DNA from 2 places in the Vibrio jasicida 090810c genome. Region 2 is predicted to be linked to the other one. Evidence: predicted binding sites of a transcription regulator. Region 2 holds the regulator's gene; the other holds the start of a gene.
What was found. The regulator PurR, encoded in region 2, represses purine synthesis genes. The targets are predictions, from matches to a motif close to TNANGNAAACGTTTNCNTNA.

Region 1 (8,150 bases), 370 kb from region 2:
AAGCACAAACTGCGTTTGGCCGAATGATGGCAGGCAGTATTGTACTCAGCTTCTTCGTGTATATTTTTGTAAATATCGGCATGGTAAGTGGCATCCTACCCGTAGTAGGCGTACCTTTACCGTTGATCAGTTATGGTGGCACTTCCATGGTGACACTGATGGCTGGTTTTGGCATTTTGATGTCGATCCACACGCACCGAAAAGCATTCTCTAAGGCGACCTAGACCATGCAAAAACGCGCTTTATATTCCTTAGTTTTTTCTGCTGTTATTTTAGCGGGCTGTTCTTCTACCGACCAAAAAACACAAGAAGGCCGTTATGAACTTGAATCCGATGTAGCACCAGATAAACCTCTATCGGTCGAGCACATTGAGGATGCGCATCCTAAATATGAACCATACAGCTTAGGTGGTAACAGCGATTACAATCTACGAGGTTCCGACTACAAAATCGTTCGTAACGCAAAAGGTTTTACGGAAAAAGGCCGTGCCTCTTGGTACGGAAAAAAATTCCAAGGTCACCTAACGTCCAACGGTGAAATTTACGATATGTACTCTATGACAGCCGCACACAAAACGCTGCCATTACCGAGCTACGTTAAAGTCACCAATACCGACAATGGTAAATCAACCGTTGTACGAGTTAACGACCGTGGCCCATTTCATGACGGCCGTATTATTGACTTAAGCTACGCCGCCGCTCATAAGCTCGACGTCGTGAAAACAGGCACAGCGAACGTACAAATTGAAGTCATCACCATTGATAAGCCAACCGATGAAAAGTCTTTAGCTGCGCACCCAAAATACGTGATTCAAGTTGCTTCTTCAAAATATGAAGATCGAGCGCGAACTTTAGGCCAAGAGCTTGGTCAAAAGCTGGATACAGAAACTTTCTTGGAGAGCACGAAAGAAACTCACCGCTTGTTGCTAGGGCCATTTACTGACTATTCCCTGACGCAAGCAACACTGGATAAAGTAAAGTTGCTCGGCTATTCGTCCGCATTTATTAAAAAACACAAAACTGACAAATGACCTTGGTGTCATGAATTTCTATGCAGAGCCCTTCTTACATAAGCAGGGATTCTGTTAAGATGTCGACAGTTAACCAAAAAATTTGAATTACCATGAATAAAAATAAGTTTGTGAAATCTATTCTCGTTTCTTCGGTTGCGCTAACTGCAACCATCGCTCAATCTGCTTTTGCTTCACCAGTTGTTGTCCCAGACGCACCTCAAATCGCAGCGAAAGGCTACGTTTTGATGGATTACAACTCAGGTAAAGTTCTGGCTGAGAAAGAGATGAACACAAAGTTGTCTCCTGCTAGTCTGACAAAAATGATGACCAGCTACGTAATTGGCCAAGAGCTAGCGCGTGGTAATATTTCAGAAGACGATGATGTAACCATCAGTAAGAACGCATGGGCGAAAAACTTCCCTGATTCTTCAAAAATGTTCATTGAAGTTGGCACCACAGTTAAGGTGAAAGACCTAAACCGCGGTATCATCATTCAATCAGGTAACGACGCTTGTGTCGCAATGGCTGAACACATTGCAGGCTCTGAAGATGCATTCGTAGACCTAATGAACGCATGGGCAAACACAATTGGCATGAGCAACACGCATTTTGCTAACGTGCACGGCCTAGATAACCCAAATCTATACTCAACACCTTATGACATGGCACTGCTTGGTAAAGCATTGATCCGTGACGTTCCTGATGAGTACCGTATCTACTCAGATAAAAAATTCACTTACAACGGCATCACACAGTACAACCGTAACGGCCTATTGTGGGATAAGAGCATGAACGTTGATGGCATCAAGACTGGCCATACTAGCAACGCGGGCTACAGCCTAGTAAGTTCGGCAACTGAAGGTCAAATGCGCCTAGTTGCAGTGGTAATGGGTACCAAAGATGCAAACGCTCGTAAATCAGAAAGCAAAAAGCTACTGAGCTACGGCTTCCGCTTCTTCGAAACCGTTGCGCCACATAAAGCGGGTGAAACGTTTGTAGAAGAAAAAGTATGGATGGGTAACAAAGATACGGTTGCTCTGGGTCTTGACCAAGATACTTACGTAACGCTACCTCGTGGTGAAGCAAAGAATCTAAAGGCAAGCTTTGTACTTGAAAAAGAGCTAGAAGCCCCAATTAATAAAGGTGATGTAGTTGGTAAGCTATACTATCAAATTGATGGTGAAGATATTGCTGAGTACCCACTAATGGCATTAGAAACTGTAGACCAAGGCAGCCTATTTAGCCGTATGTGGGACTACATCGTATTGTTGTTTAAGAGCTTCTTCTAACAGTCGCTTCTGAACAACAAACAAGTCCGCAAAGCCGCCAACTAGGGCGGCTTTGTTATCTATACTCAAGTGACGTTAAGATGCTTGGGGATGATCTTGAGTTCACCCTAATTTGACTGTACTATTTCGCACCGCAACGAATACCAACTGGAGTTACCGATATGCTAACCATCAACTCTGATGCAAAATTGAAAGACCTGCTTGAGTTCCCTTGTTCATTTACTTACAAGGTAATGGGGCATGCAAAACCTGAACTTCCAGAACTCGTTCTTGAAGTAATCCAGCGTCATGCTCCAGGTGACTACAGCCCAGCAGTAAAACCAAGTGCTAAGGGCAACTACCACTCGGTGTCTATCAATATTACTGCTACCTCTATCGAGCAGGTTGAAACCCTTTACAAAGAACTGGGTGAAATCGACATCGTACGCATGGTTCTATAATTTTTTGATAAATTAAATTTTTTTTGAAAGCAGCTTCGGCTGCTTTCTTTTTATTTATCATGTAGATAATGAAAACCACTGACTCTTTCAGTTAAAAATCTGTTACTCAACTGTAGAGCATCAAACTCATCCGGTTTATAATCCAAAAACTTTATATATTAGTGACAGGAATCCCCATGCAACACCAACTTGTTGTAAGACGACTTGGGCGCCAAGATTATGAGCCTGTATGGAAGGCGATGCATGAGTTCACTGATCAACGCACAGACGACACGCCTGATGAAGTTTGGTTGGTAGAACACAACCCAGTATTTACACAAGGTCAAGCGGGTAAAGCCGAACACCTCATTAACACTGGTAATATTCCTGTTGTACAAAGCGATCGCGGGGGTCAAGTGACCTACCATGGTCCTGGTCAGCTTGTCGCTTACTTTCTGATCAACCTGCGTCGTAAAAAATTAGGGGTGCGAGATCTCGTTACGCACATCGAGAACCTCGTGATCAACACCCTAAAGGCATACAATATCGAATCTGCTGCGCGACCAGATGCCCCAGGTGTTTATGTCGACAGTAAAAAAATATGTTCTCTCGGCCTTCGCATTCGCAAAGGATGCTCATTCCACGGCCTAGCGTTGAACGTCAATATGGACTTAGGTCCGTTTTTACGTATAAACCCTTGTGGCTATGAAGGAATGGAGATGGTTCAGGTTAGCCAAGTTGGCGGCCCTGAAGATATCGAAGTCGTGGAAAAACAACTAATACAAGAACTCGTTACTTTGCTTGATTACGAGCAAGTAGAATTCAGCACAGAAGCACCTTCTCAAGGTAACAAAGCATGAGCAAACCAATCCAGATGGAAAAAGGCGTCAAATACCGCGACGCTGACAAAATGGCATTGATTCCCGTAAAGAACATGCCTACAGAGCAGAAAGAAGTGCTACGTAAGCCTGATTGGATGAAGATCAAGCTACCAGCCGACAGCCAACGTATTCAAGACATCAAATCAGCGATGCGCAAGAACAACCTTCACTCAGTATGTGAAGAAGCCTCTTGCCCTAACCTAGCGGAATGTTTTAACCACGGTACGGCTACTTTCATGATCCTTGGCGCTATCTGTACTCGCCGTTGTCCATTCTGTGACGTTGCCCATGGCCGTCCGCTTGCAGTAGAAGCTGAAGAGCCGAAGAAACTGGCTAAAACCATCGCAGACATGAAGCTGAAATACGTCGTTATCACTTCAGTAGACCGCGATGATTTGCGTGATGGCGGTGCAGAGCACTTTGCAAACTGTAACCGTGAAATCCGCGAACTGAACCCACACATCAAGATTGAAACGCTTGTACCTGATTTCCGTGGCCGTATGGATGTAGCACTTGATCTGATGAAAGACAACCCGCCAGATGTCTTCAACCACAACCTAGAAACGGCACCTCGTTTGTACCGTAAAGCTCGCCCAGGCGCGAACTACAAGTGGTCACTACAATTGCTGCAAAAGTTCAAAGAGCAGCACCCAGATGTACCGACCAAATCAGGTGTTATGATGGGTCTTGGCGAAACGAAAGAAGAGATCGTCCAAGTACTAAAAGACCTACGTGCACACGGTGTAACAATGCTGACACTTGGTCAGTACCTAGCACCAAGCCGTCACCACCTGCCAGTAGAGCGTTACGTTCCACCATCAGAGTTTGACGAGCTAAAAGAGATCGCACTGGAACTTGGCTTCACGCACGCGGCGTGTGGTCCATTCGTTCGTTCTTCTTACCATGCCGATATGCAGGCTCAAGGTATCGAGATTAAATAAGCACTCGCTTGTTTTGAAGAGAAAGGTTGGCTCAGTGCCAGCCTTTTTTGTATCTGTCGAACATAAAACACCGTCATTTGGACAATAAGCCTATTTATCAGAACCAAAAGCAGCGTCATTCCGAAGAGCCTAGGCAATATCAGGAATCTCGTTTCAGCGCACTCCAAGCTGATATTTCCATACGCTAGAAAAACAAAAAGGCCCTCAAATGAGGACCTTTCACCAATCAAATAATCAAACCGAATCGCAGAAATAGAGCGAGTTCGCCTGAGTTATTTTCAAAGAAAGCAAATTTACACAGAGGACTATGCGTAAACTGGTAGACGCTTACAGATCTCTAGAACTTTCTGTTTCGTTGCTTCGATAACTTCCTCGTTGCCGATGTTATCGAGAACGTCACACATCCAGTTTGCTAGCTCTTTCGCGTCTTCAGTAGTGAAGCCACGACGAGTAATTGCTGGCGTACCTACACGAATACCAGACGTAACGAATGGGCTGCGTGGGTCGTTTGGTACAGAGTTCTTGTTTACTGTGATATTTGCTGCACCTAGTGCCGCATCTGCATCTTTACCAGTAATATCTTTGTCGATTAGGTCAACAAGGAACAGGTGGTTCTCAGTACCGTTAGAAACGATCTTGTAGCCACGCTCTTGGAATTGACCAACCATTGCCTTCGCGTTTTTCACTACGTTAGCTTGGTAAGCTTTGAATTCAGGTTCCATCGCTTCTTTGAACGCTACTGCTTTACCAGCGATAACGTGCATTAGAGGGCCACCTTGACCGCCAGGGAATACTGCTGAGTTCAGCTTCTTGTACAGCTCTTCACCTTCGTTAGAAAGGATAAGACCGCCACGAGGACCCGCTAGCGTTTTGTGCGTAGTCGTTGTTACTACGTGAGCGTGTGGAACTGGTGTTGGGTACTCGCCTGCTGCGATTAGACCAGCAACGTGCGCCATGTCTACGAATAGGTAAGCGTCAACTTTGTCTGCGATTTCACGCATGCGCTTCCAATCAACGATTTGTGAGTAAGCAGAGAAACCACCGATGATCATCTTAGGCTTGTGCTCAAGCGCTAGCTGTTCCATCTCGTCGTAGTTGATTTGGCCTGCTTCATCGATACCGTAAGGAATCACGTTGTAGTGCTTACCAGAGAAGTTTACTGGTGAACCGTGAGTTAGGTGACCACCATGCGCTAGGCTCATACCTAGAACTGTGTCGCCTGGGTTTAGAAGCGCCATGTAAACTGCGCTGTTTGCTTGAGAACCTGAGTGAGGCTGTACATTCGCGTACTCACAACCAAACAGTTGGCATGCACGATCGATAGCTAGTGCTTCAGCTTTATCTACGTACTCACAACCGCCGTAGTAACGCTTACCTGGGTAGCCTTCAGCGTATTTGTTCGTTAGCTGAGAACCTTGCGCTTCCATTACACGTGGGCTTGTGTAGTTTTCAGAAGCGATAAGTTCAATGTGTTCTTCCTGGCGAAGTGTTTCTTCCTGGATAGCTGCGAACAGTTCCGCATCGTAATCTGCGATGTTCATATCACGCTTAAGCATCTGTATCTCCTGACTCAGATTGGTACTGAAAGTTGCAAAAAAACCGACTAAATGACCTAACGCAAACGTTTTCGTCACCGTAATGGCGCGCATTCTACATAATTTGATCTAGGTCATAAAGAGAAATTTACAATTTTTCTCATGCAGTTTTTTCATGATGACAAGTAAGGATTATCATGACGATGTTGCAATCGTTCAACCATGATCCACTGACTGTCAAATTTGTGCTTTACACCCTGTAAAACAACAATTACATAGGTTTACCGCAAATTTTACCCTCTAGCTACCGAAAAGATCATCTTTTTACTACTATGCATGCCCGATTTATCATCAACGACTGCATACTAGATGGAAAAACACTCAAGAAAAGAAGACTGGATGGCAATTCTTACAGGTACCTTTTTGGTAGCTCAAGGCGTTTTCTTTCTCCAATCCGCGAACCTCTTAACGGGAGGCACCACTGGATTGGCTCTGCTTATTAGCCAATTTACACCTTTTACGTTTGGTGTGCTGTACTTTTTAGCCAACTGTCCTTTTTACTTGCTGGCTTGGAAACGCTTTGGCCGTCATTTTGCGATTAATAGTGCAATTTCTGGCGCTTTGGTTTCTATCTTTGCGGACAACCTGTATTTGCTGATTTCACTTGAATCAATTAACGAGGTTTATTGTGCGGTAGCCGGTGGCTTACTGATGGGTTTAGGTATGCTGATCTTATTCCGTCATCGTTCAAGCTTGGGTGGCTTCAACGTACTGTGCTTATTCATTCAAGACAAGTTTGGCATTTCTGTTGGCAAATCGCAGATGGCGATTGACGCTTGCATCTTATTTGCGTCTTTCTTCTTCGTCACGCCTTGGGTTATCGGCCTATCGATTCTTGGTGCATTCGCACTGAACCTAGTGCTTGCGATGAACCACAAACCACATCGCTATTCTGTGAGCTACGGTTCATAACCTTTCTGTGATAATTGGAGCGCAATTTATAAGATTTTGCGCTCCAATGACTATATAATACTTCGCCATTTCCTAATCACTCATGATGGTATGCGCGACTTCCTACAACGAGCCAAACAAACCAACAGTCAGATTGTTATTGGCGAGCTGATCTACAACCCAGAGACTCAAACCCTTCACAAACAAGCGGTCGTTATAGATCTTGAGCCGCGTAGCATCGAGTTATTAGAACTGTTGCTCACCAGTGTTGGCCACCCGCTGTCTGCAGAAACTATCATAGAGACCATTTGGCAAAGTAAGTTTATCTCAAAGAACGTACTTACCAATCGAATCAGTACACTTCGGGCCTTGCTACAAGAGCACTTACCAGAGCATGATGCCGCCAAACTATTGGTGACCTACCCGCGTAAAGGTTACTTTTTCAACCAAGCCAACATTCAGTTAATACCACCAGCGAGAGCCGACAAACGTAAAGCGAAGGTGGCAAACCCACAAAAAACGACTTCGTCATTGAAATGGCCTATCGCCTACTGCCTTTGTGCTCTGCTAGCTGCCTCTAGCGTGATACTTTCCGTTGTTGTCTGGCAACAGCAAGGAGTCTCCACTCAGCAAACTCGTAACCAACTGCTGATTCCAAAAGTGGAGCTACTGCTTAACCGTGTTGACGCCTTAGGTGCAGAGGCAAGGGAATACCGCACCATGGTGAAAGCGATATTATTGCAACAACAAGTTGAGTACCCATATACGGACATCGCTAACCAAGATGCACCGAGCTATTTCCTCGATCCAATCAACGAGACGCCTTATTTCCCTGGCGCTCGCAACATGCAAACCAGCGATTATCAACTTAATATTGAACTCAAAGATGGTCCGACCGAAGGTGTTTTAAAGGCAAAAATGAACTTGATTTACCCTGCTACGGGTAAACTGGCCTTTCGTAACCAATACATGCTTCGCACCGCACACTTACAGTCGGATTTGTTTAAGCTCCACACGGACATTGCCCAATACTTCAACTTACCAGAACCGTCCAAAAGCACTTGGCATCTGAGTGACGCCCACAAGAAAATGCTGCTTGGAAAAGCATTTTCAACGACTGA
Region 2 (8,150 bases):
CAGGATGTACGAATTACAATTCCAGCTTACACAGCTATCGAGCGACTAGCGGACGCCGAGTTGGAATTAGTTACCGAGTTAGCGCACTGGCCGTATACGGCATACAAAGTGTTGAAGCTAAACCTTGGTGATAATCCGGTCTATTTGATTGATTGCCCTCCGTATTTCAATCGTCCGTCAATGTACGCTGAAAATAACCAAGCTTACACGGATAACGGTGAGCGCTTCGCGTTTTTTAGTGCAGCGTGTCTAGATATGTTGCCAAAACTTGGTTTTCAACCAGATATTGTGCATGCCAACGATTGGCATACTGGTTTAGTCCCATTTTTGCTTAAACATCGTTATGGTAATGAAGCATTTTTTGCCAAGACTCGCAGTGTAATTTCCATTCACAACGCAGTCTTTAAAGGGGTATTTAGCTACGATGACGTCCAGTGTTTACCTGAATTTCACAGTCGAAATGTTCCTGATGCCGCGGTAAGCGCAACGCACATCACGATGCTCAAAGCAGGGGTGATGAACGCGGATAAAATCAATGCGGTAAGCCCAACCTACGCTGAAGAGCTTAAAACAGAACTTGGCAGCCATGGTATGGCGTGGGAATTCCAGCAACGCGCAGGTGATCTTGTTGGGATTTTAAATGGTTGCGATTACGGAACATGGAACCCTGAAACCGATTCTAATCTTCCGTTAAATTACAAAGCGAACCGTCAAAGCATGGTCCGTGGCAAAAATGCATGTAAAAAAGCGCTACAGCAAAGGCTGGGGATTGAAGAATCAGACAACGCCATGTTCGGTATGGTGTGTCGTCTAACGCAACAGAAAGGTGTGCATTACCTGCTGCCTGCATTAGCTGATTTCCTTAAGCATAATGTTCAACTCGTCGTTGTTGGCACTGGTGATCCTGTTCTTGCTGCACAGTTAAGAGACGTAGCCGCACAATTTGCGAGTAAGTTTGTTTTTGTAGAGGCTTACGATAACGAGCTAGCACATTTGGTTGAGGCAGGCTCGGATTTCTTCTTAATGCCTTCTGAATTTGAGCCGTGTGGTTTGAACCAAATCTACAGCATGGCCTATGGCACTTTGCCAATCGTTCGTGGGGTAGGTGGCTTGAAAGACAGCGTGAATGACTACGATGTGGATCCAGCTGATGCAACGGGCTTCGTTTTCTATGAGCCAACACCGCAAGGTCTATTACTGACAATGTTGAGAGCACTTCTTCTTTACGCACAAAATGTGACAGAAGTGAGACGTGTACAACTTCATGCTATGCAAAAAGACTTTTGTTGGCGAAAAGCTGCAGAAGAGTATTTGCAACTGTATAGGGCTGCGTTAAATTGACGCAAAATCTTTAAAAAGTGTAACGAAAGGCACCGAATTAGGTGCCTTTATTACTTTGCTCTTATGGAGTGTGGTAGGATTTACCCACACTTTTTCATACAGAATGCTTTTCAAACTGATAAATGACTCAGCCACTTCTATTCCATAAAACCTATTTACACCCTACCAGCAATGAGTGGGTCGTTTTCGTGCATGGTGCTGGTGGCAGTTCTTCAATATGGTTTAAACAATTAAAGGCCTATAAAGAGCACTTTAATTTGGTCTTAATCGATCTCCGTGGACACGGCAAGTCAAACCAGTTGATCAAAGAACTGATGACAAGTCGTTATACCTTTACTGAGGTGACACAGGACATTTTAAAGGTTCTGGATCATTTGAAGATCCAATCCGCACACTTTGTTGGTATGTCTTTGGGTACAATTATTGTGCGTAACCTTGCCGAAATGGCAACAGAGCGTGTGAGTTCTATGGTGCTTGGTGGGGCGGTAACGCGCTTAAACACTCGCTCTCAGATCTTAGTTAAACTCGGTAATCTTGGAAAGCACATCCTCCCTTACATGTGGCTGTATAAGCTCTTTGCTTACATCGTTATGCCACAAAAAAATCAACGCGAATCTCGTCACTTGTTTATTCGTGAAGCAAAGAAGTTATGCCAAAAAGAGTTTAAGCGTTGGTTCACACTGGCGGCGGATGTAAATCCGTTAATGAAGTATTTTAAAGATAAAGAGTTGCCTATTCCGACGCTGTACCTAATGGGGGATAGAGACTACATGTTCATTAAGCCAGTAAAAGAAATGGTTGCAGTGCATAAGCTAAGCTCATTACGTGAAATTCCAAATTGTGGCCACGTGTGCAACGTAGAACGTCCAGAAGATTTCAATCAACACTCTATTGAGTTTATTAAGCAGCAAAGTCTAGCGGCTTAATAGATTTGAGAACCGATCTAAAAAGATAGGGGAGCCATCATAGCTCCCCTATTTGATATCCACATTGCCAACAAGCACCAAACTGTCCCTCATTCTTCTCTGCACATTGCGGGCATTGCCAGTCTTGGTAAGTAAGCTCTGTTTGTTGTCGATAGTCTTCGACAATCGCAGACGCCTTCAACTGCTGTTCCGGATGTAAAAGCCAAACATACGGGTCTGTATCATCGCTGAAGGGCAACTCTCCCTTCAACCCAAACATACCTTCGCCTCTTACTTCACAGTGAATCTGTTCGGTTTTGAGGAGCTCACAAACGATATGAGCTTCCGCAGGGTTTTTAGCGATGAAGATTTTCATTAGGCATTTCCATTTTGAACTTGAGCAGGGCGGACCTTATTCATAACCCATTTAGCGATAATAGGGAACAAACCAAGCAGAGCAAATGATGCTAATACGGTTGGTGACACAATTCCTGAAAGACTGTCGATAGTGGCTAGTTGAGTGCCCGCATTTAAGTAAACGGCAGTACCAGGCAGCATGCCGATTTGGCTTGTTAAATAGAAGCGGCTGATAGACATCGGTGTTAACCCCATTAAGAGGTTAATCAAGAAAAATGGGAATACTGGGATCAAACGCAGTGAAAACAAATAAAACGCTCCGTCTTTTTCTACACCTTGGTTAATGGCATTTAACTTATTACCAAATTTACTTTGTACCCATTCACGTAATAAGTAGCGGCTGCTTAAGAAAGCAATTGTTGCGCCGATGGTGCTAGCAAAAGACACCAATAATAAACTGGTCCAAAAACCAAATAGGGCGGCGCCGAGCAGGGTAACAACGGCGGCTCCTGGAATAGAGAAAGCGGTGATTGCGATGTAAGCCAAGAAGTAGGTCGCCGCAGCAAACACAAAGTTTTGGTCAATGAACGTATTTAGTGCTGCTTGTTGTGCTTTGGCATTTTCTAAGGTGAGATACTGGCCAAAATTCACTCCTAAAAAGAGGATGGTTGCGAGCAGGATCAGTCCTAAAATCAGTTTCTTATTCATCGTAATTACTCCATTTGGCTTCTTAAATAATAAGACAGAATAAGAGAAGAAAAAATTTCAAAAAAAAAACCGCAGTATGAAAACTGCGGTTTTTACTCAATGTCATGCTGATAGTGCGCGTTAAGACAATGCGCTCATCAGTTCTTCTCGGCGAGACTGAGGGACGACGCTCCAATGGGTGCCGTTGATTGCACCTTCTAACGCCCACAACAACTCAAGGCTTACCGTAGAGGCATGCGTATCTTGGATTGCTTTGTATGCGCTTAAGGCACCTTCTTCTTCTAATTGCTCGACAGAGTCGATGCCTGCTTTCTTCAACATACGTTCAGTTGCTAGGCGTAGATTTGGAAGGTCTTTCAATCGATTAGGCTTGGTGCTCGCTTGCTGTTTTTTTTCTTGCTTAGCAGTCTCAAGAGATTGCTTTGCAACATCAATCAAGCGATCCGTTGAATCCCATAGATCATCAGAAATAGCATAGTATTTCGTGACCACTGGGAAACCACGTTTCTTGTAGACGTACGGTTTTAGTCCTTGAGTCTCGAAGTCAGATGAAGTTTGTTGGTCTGCTCGAATATGAAGTTGATTGTTTACAACTAGTGCGAACATCGTTTCATCGGCGAAAAGCCCGAAGCCACCAAACATTGAGCGCGACTTGATAGTACCAAGTGCCTCAAACAGCTTCATTGAGTCTTTGAGTATCGGTTTATCCATGATGTGTTATCTCGGTGTAATTAATATTACGCCACCAAAAATCAGGTCCGAGAGATTAGCAAATGCATGCAGACACAATGTCATTAAAGGGTAAACTCACTTAATGCATATTTGCCATCGGTAACCCCGCTACCTTCCATCTAATAAGATGGTTCAGGCCGGAGGCTTTGCGTCCCACCCTTTCGAATGGTTTGCCCTGTGCGTGACACTTTGAGAATACTTCGTATATTGAATTAACATCACGTTTCAAACATGAAAGTGTGATCTTGGTTCAGTTAATAGTGATTTTTTGATGTGTTTGGTTTCATATTTGGGAACGGTCCCTTGTCATACAAAAGGTTGATGTAGGAAATGGACTACGCCCAATTAAAACAGCAACTTATCTAAATGAGGGGAGGTATTTATATTCTGAAATGTTTTTGGAATGTTATTTTTAGGCAATAAAAAAGCGCCCTTACGAGCGCTTTATAAAACTTCGATGCCGCTTAGTTCAGTTTCTTAACTGTGTTGCGAACAACAATTTCTGGCTGCATTTCGAAAATGCGTTTTTCATGTTCTTTGTCTTTGATGCGTTCTAGCAAAATTTCAAACGCATTCTTACCAACACGACGTTTTGGCTGGTGGATAGTCGTTAGCGGTGGCGAGAAGTACTCTGCTAGCTCGATGTTGTCGTAACCAATGACAGAGATATCTTCTGGTACTTTGATGCCGTTTTGCTGCAAGCGACTCATCAAACCAAGCGCCATGGTATCGTTAAAACAGAAAACGGCAGTCGGGCGTTTGTCCATTGCTGTGATGTTGTCAGCAGCAAGTACGGCAGTATCACACTCAAAGTTACCTTCAAGTACCCAATCTTCATTTACTGCTAAGTTTGCTTCTGCCATTGCGCGGCGGTAACCTGCAATGCGTTCTTGGCACGCGGCTTTTTCGAAGTGACCGCTCAAACAAGCAATATCAGTGTGACCATTGTCGATCAGATATTTTGTTGCGATGTAGCCACCTTCTTCAGAGTTATCAATGATCTTGTCAGCTTGCGAACTCTCTGGACCCCAGTCCATCACCACTTTCGGGATATCTGAATGACGGTCAAGCATCTCTTTTAGCTCTTCCGTTAAGTCAGAACACATCACTAAAATGCCATCTACACGTTTCTCCGCTAGCATGCGAATGTAGTCACGTTGCTTTTCGTAGATACCGCCAGTATTACATAGGATCAGCGTGTAACCTTGACGGTAACAATAGCTCTCAACGCCGTCGATAACTTCTGAGAAGAAAAGGTTAGTCGATTGCGTTACCAACATACCGATAGTGCGAGTTGAGTTACACTTCAAGCTACGTGCAACTGCACTTGGCGCGTAATTTAGTTCATCAACCGCTTTCATTACTTTTTCTTGGGTTGCTTCAGCAACAAAACGCGTTTTGTTGATTACGTGCGAAACTGTTGTGGTAGAAACGCCGGCTAAGCGAGCAACGTCTTTTATAGTGGCCATAAATGATGTCCTGTATCGAGCTACTGAATACCGTAGTGAATACAACCTTACGCTTAGTATGTTGCGCGAATTGAACCATATCTGAAGTTTAAGGTTCAATTAATTAGGCAGCGGTTGTTCCGAAATCGGTATAAAAAGGTTTGTAGCAACATTTGTTGCTGAATCTCATGTTCCTTACTTATATAAGTGAGGAATTGGTCAGCAATCTTGTTAATAAAACACAAAAACCGCCATATTTCAGCGGTTTACATATAAGTCGTATTTAATCGTTTGCGCTCACATTTTAGACTGATGTGGGCACACTAGCAATATTTTCAGCAGGTGTTTTGCGCTATTGAGGTCACATTTTAACTGCTAAATGGAAAGGGCTTCTATGTGCTAGATTAAAAATTAACGAATAAAATAGGGAGCCCGCTTGCGAGCTCCCTGAAATTGGCGGCAATTATTCACCAAGAAGGTAGGTGCTGTCCAGTTTACAAAATGCAATTAATAGTTGCGCAACGCTTACATAGAAACCAAATTCGTCGAATTGCTTACATTTCGCAGCAAACTGTGGCAACCAAGACATAAGATGCTTTTGGATTAAGTCGTTCTGTTTCTCGAACGCTTCTTCCATGTGTTTGTCTTGTTCTAATTCGTTAGAACGAATGATCATGTTACCTAAGAAGTCTAGTTCAACCGCTAAGTGATCCGCTGGCTCTTTCAGGTTCTCATCAACCTGAACACCAAAATCGGCCATCAGTTTTTCCATCTCTTCTGCTGGCTTGTCATTTAAAAGACCAGATTCACCGATGTACATAGATGCGTAAGGCAGTGCACCGTGCTTTTCTGTTTTCAGGAAAAGCTCGCAAAAGTCTGCAGCCAATTCAAGTTGCGCGTCTTCACGATCCTGTAGGCGGTTAAGTGCATCAACAAGGGTATCCACAGCTGGTTTTAATGACTCATTTTCACCAAGGCCAGCCAAAAAGCTTCGAATGTCAACACTGTGGTAGCTTTCTAGTTCTTTCTCTGTTAGTTCTTTTGCGAACAGGCTAGAAAACCACCAATAGATTTCTGCGCGTTTCTCGTTAAAAGCTTTCACTTCTTGCATTTTTTTGCTCCTGAATGGTTATTCCCTAAGTGTAAACAATTAAGATGAATAGCAGTAACTATAATTGTTATCCATTATGGGAAAATGTGCCGGTTTATGAATGGCTGTAAATAAGCTTGCTTTGAATCAATAAAATCGCAAAATCTTGCTTTTTAATGTATCTATGACTAGAAATGTTACTAGTTATGAATAGAATACGTCTTGGAAAATAAAAAAGACAGAAAGTGGTGTAAATGAGCTATCACGTATTAGTCGTAGAAGATGATGTTGTAACTCGTAGTAAGCTTGCGGGCTACTTCCAAAATGAAGGCTACAAAGTCAGTGAAGCAGAAAGCGGTGCAGAAATGCGCGAAGTGCTTCAAGGTGGTGATGTGGACCTTATCATGCTGGATATTAACCTGCCCGGTGAAGACGGTCTTATGCTTACGCGTGAATTACGCAGCCAATCAGATATCGGCATCATATTAGTGACAGGACGCACGGATAGCATTGACAAAATCGTTGGCCTAGAAATGGGTGCAGACGATTATGTGACAAAGCCTTTTGAACTAAGGGAATTATTGGTTCGCGTTAAGAACTTGCTGTGGCGCATTTCTGCAGCTCGCAATGGTTCACAAAAAATCGCGAACGATACTAATGAAGAACACATTGTACGTTTCGGTGAGTGGACGTTTGATATTCAACGCCGTGCTCTTAGCCGTAATGGTGAACCAGTGAAACTAACCAAAGCGGAATATGAGCTATTGGTGGCACTGTCTTCGTACCCAAATCAGGTACTAAGCCGCGAGCGTATTTTGAATATGATCAGCCACCGAGTGGATGCGCCAAACGATCGTACTATCGACGTACTGATTCGACGCATGCGCGCTAAGATGGAGTTTGATCCGAAGAACCCACAAATCTTTGTGACGGTTCATGGTGAAGGCTACATGTTCGCGGGTGACTAATTCATAGCGACAAAGAAAAAGGAGAGCATAGGCTCTCCTTTTTTGTGTCTGCAATTTAGCGATGATGGACTTCATCTGCGATTGGTAAGCCTTCTATGGCTGCGCCACTTCAGGATCTTCAACTTCAACCATCGGTGTTTGACCTACGTTATCACGCAGTTTTTGCCATAACCCGCCAAGGTATTCATGCCAATACAGCTCAGTTTGCTCTAAGTAGCGAGCTTTTGGCGCGTACTTTTGCCAAGGTTGTTCGATATCATCGATCGCCATAAAGTTCGTTGGCGCTGGGATTGGCTTAATGCCCGCTGCGTTGAATTCATAAAGAGCACGCTTCATGTGACTGGCTGAAGTCACTAAAACAATGTCTTTCTGCTTAACAAACGCGGCAGCTTGGCGTGCTTCTTCCCAAGTATCTTTGGCATCCTCTAATAAAATAATATCGGATTTTGCGACACCTAGGGAAAGCGCTACGTTTGCCATCATACGAGCATGGCTGATTTCAGAGCCACCTGCGTAACCGGAAAGGATTAACTTCGCACCTGGGTACATACGCAAAATACGAATACCCTCAGTTAAACGCATTAAAGCGGTACGGCTCAGT

Region 1: the regulator PurR is predicted to act here: its motif matches at 6,157-6,176, upstream of glyA (serine hydroxymethyltransferase).

What each region holds. Positions count from the first base shown of each region.
Region 1 covers NZ_CP025792.1:1,492,019-1,500,168, forward strand. The annotation lists gene rodA (rod shape-determining protein RodA) at 1-224, shown strand, start outside; gene C1S73_RS07040 (septal ring lytic transglycosylase RlpA family protein) at 228-1,031, shown strand; gene C1S73_RS07045 (serine hydrolase) at 1,124-2,302, shown strand; gene ybeD (DUF493 family protein YbeD) at 2,464-2,742, shown strand; gene lipB (lipoyl(octanoyl) transferase LipB) at 2,919-3,581, shown strand; gene lipA (lipoyl synthase) at 3,578-4,543, shown strand; gene glyA (serine hydroxymethyltransferase) at 4,849-6,099, opposite strand; gene C1S73_RS07070 (YitT family protein) at 6,448-7,050, shown strand; gene C1S73_RS07075 (winged helix-turn-helix domain-containing protein) at 7,141-8,150, shown strand, end outside.
Region 2 covers NZ_CP025792.1:1,122,131-1,130,280, reverse strand. The annotation lists gene glgA (glycogen synthase GlgA) at 1-1,341, shown strand, start outside; gene C1S73_RS05315 (alpha/beta fold hydrolase) at 1,464-2,267, shown strand; gene C1S73_RS05310 (putative signal transducing protein) at 2,305-2,622, opposite strand; gene C1S73_RS05305 (TVP38/TMEM64 family protein) at 2,622-3,311, opposite strand; gene C1S73_RS05300 (TfoX/Sxy family DNA transformation protein) at 3,432-4,022, opposite strand; cyclic di-GMP riboswitch class I at 4,139-4,228, opposite strand; gene purR (HTH-type transcriptional repressor PurR) at 4,508-5,512, opposite strand; gene torD (molecular chaperone TorD) at 5,955-6,602, opposite strand; gene torR (two-component system response regulator TorR) at 6,836-7,549, shown strand; gene elyC (envelope biogenesis factor ElyC) at 7,643-8,150, opposite strand, start outside.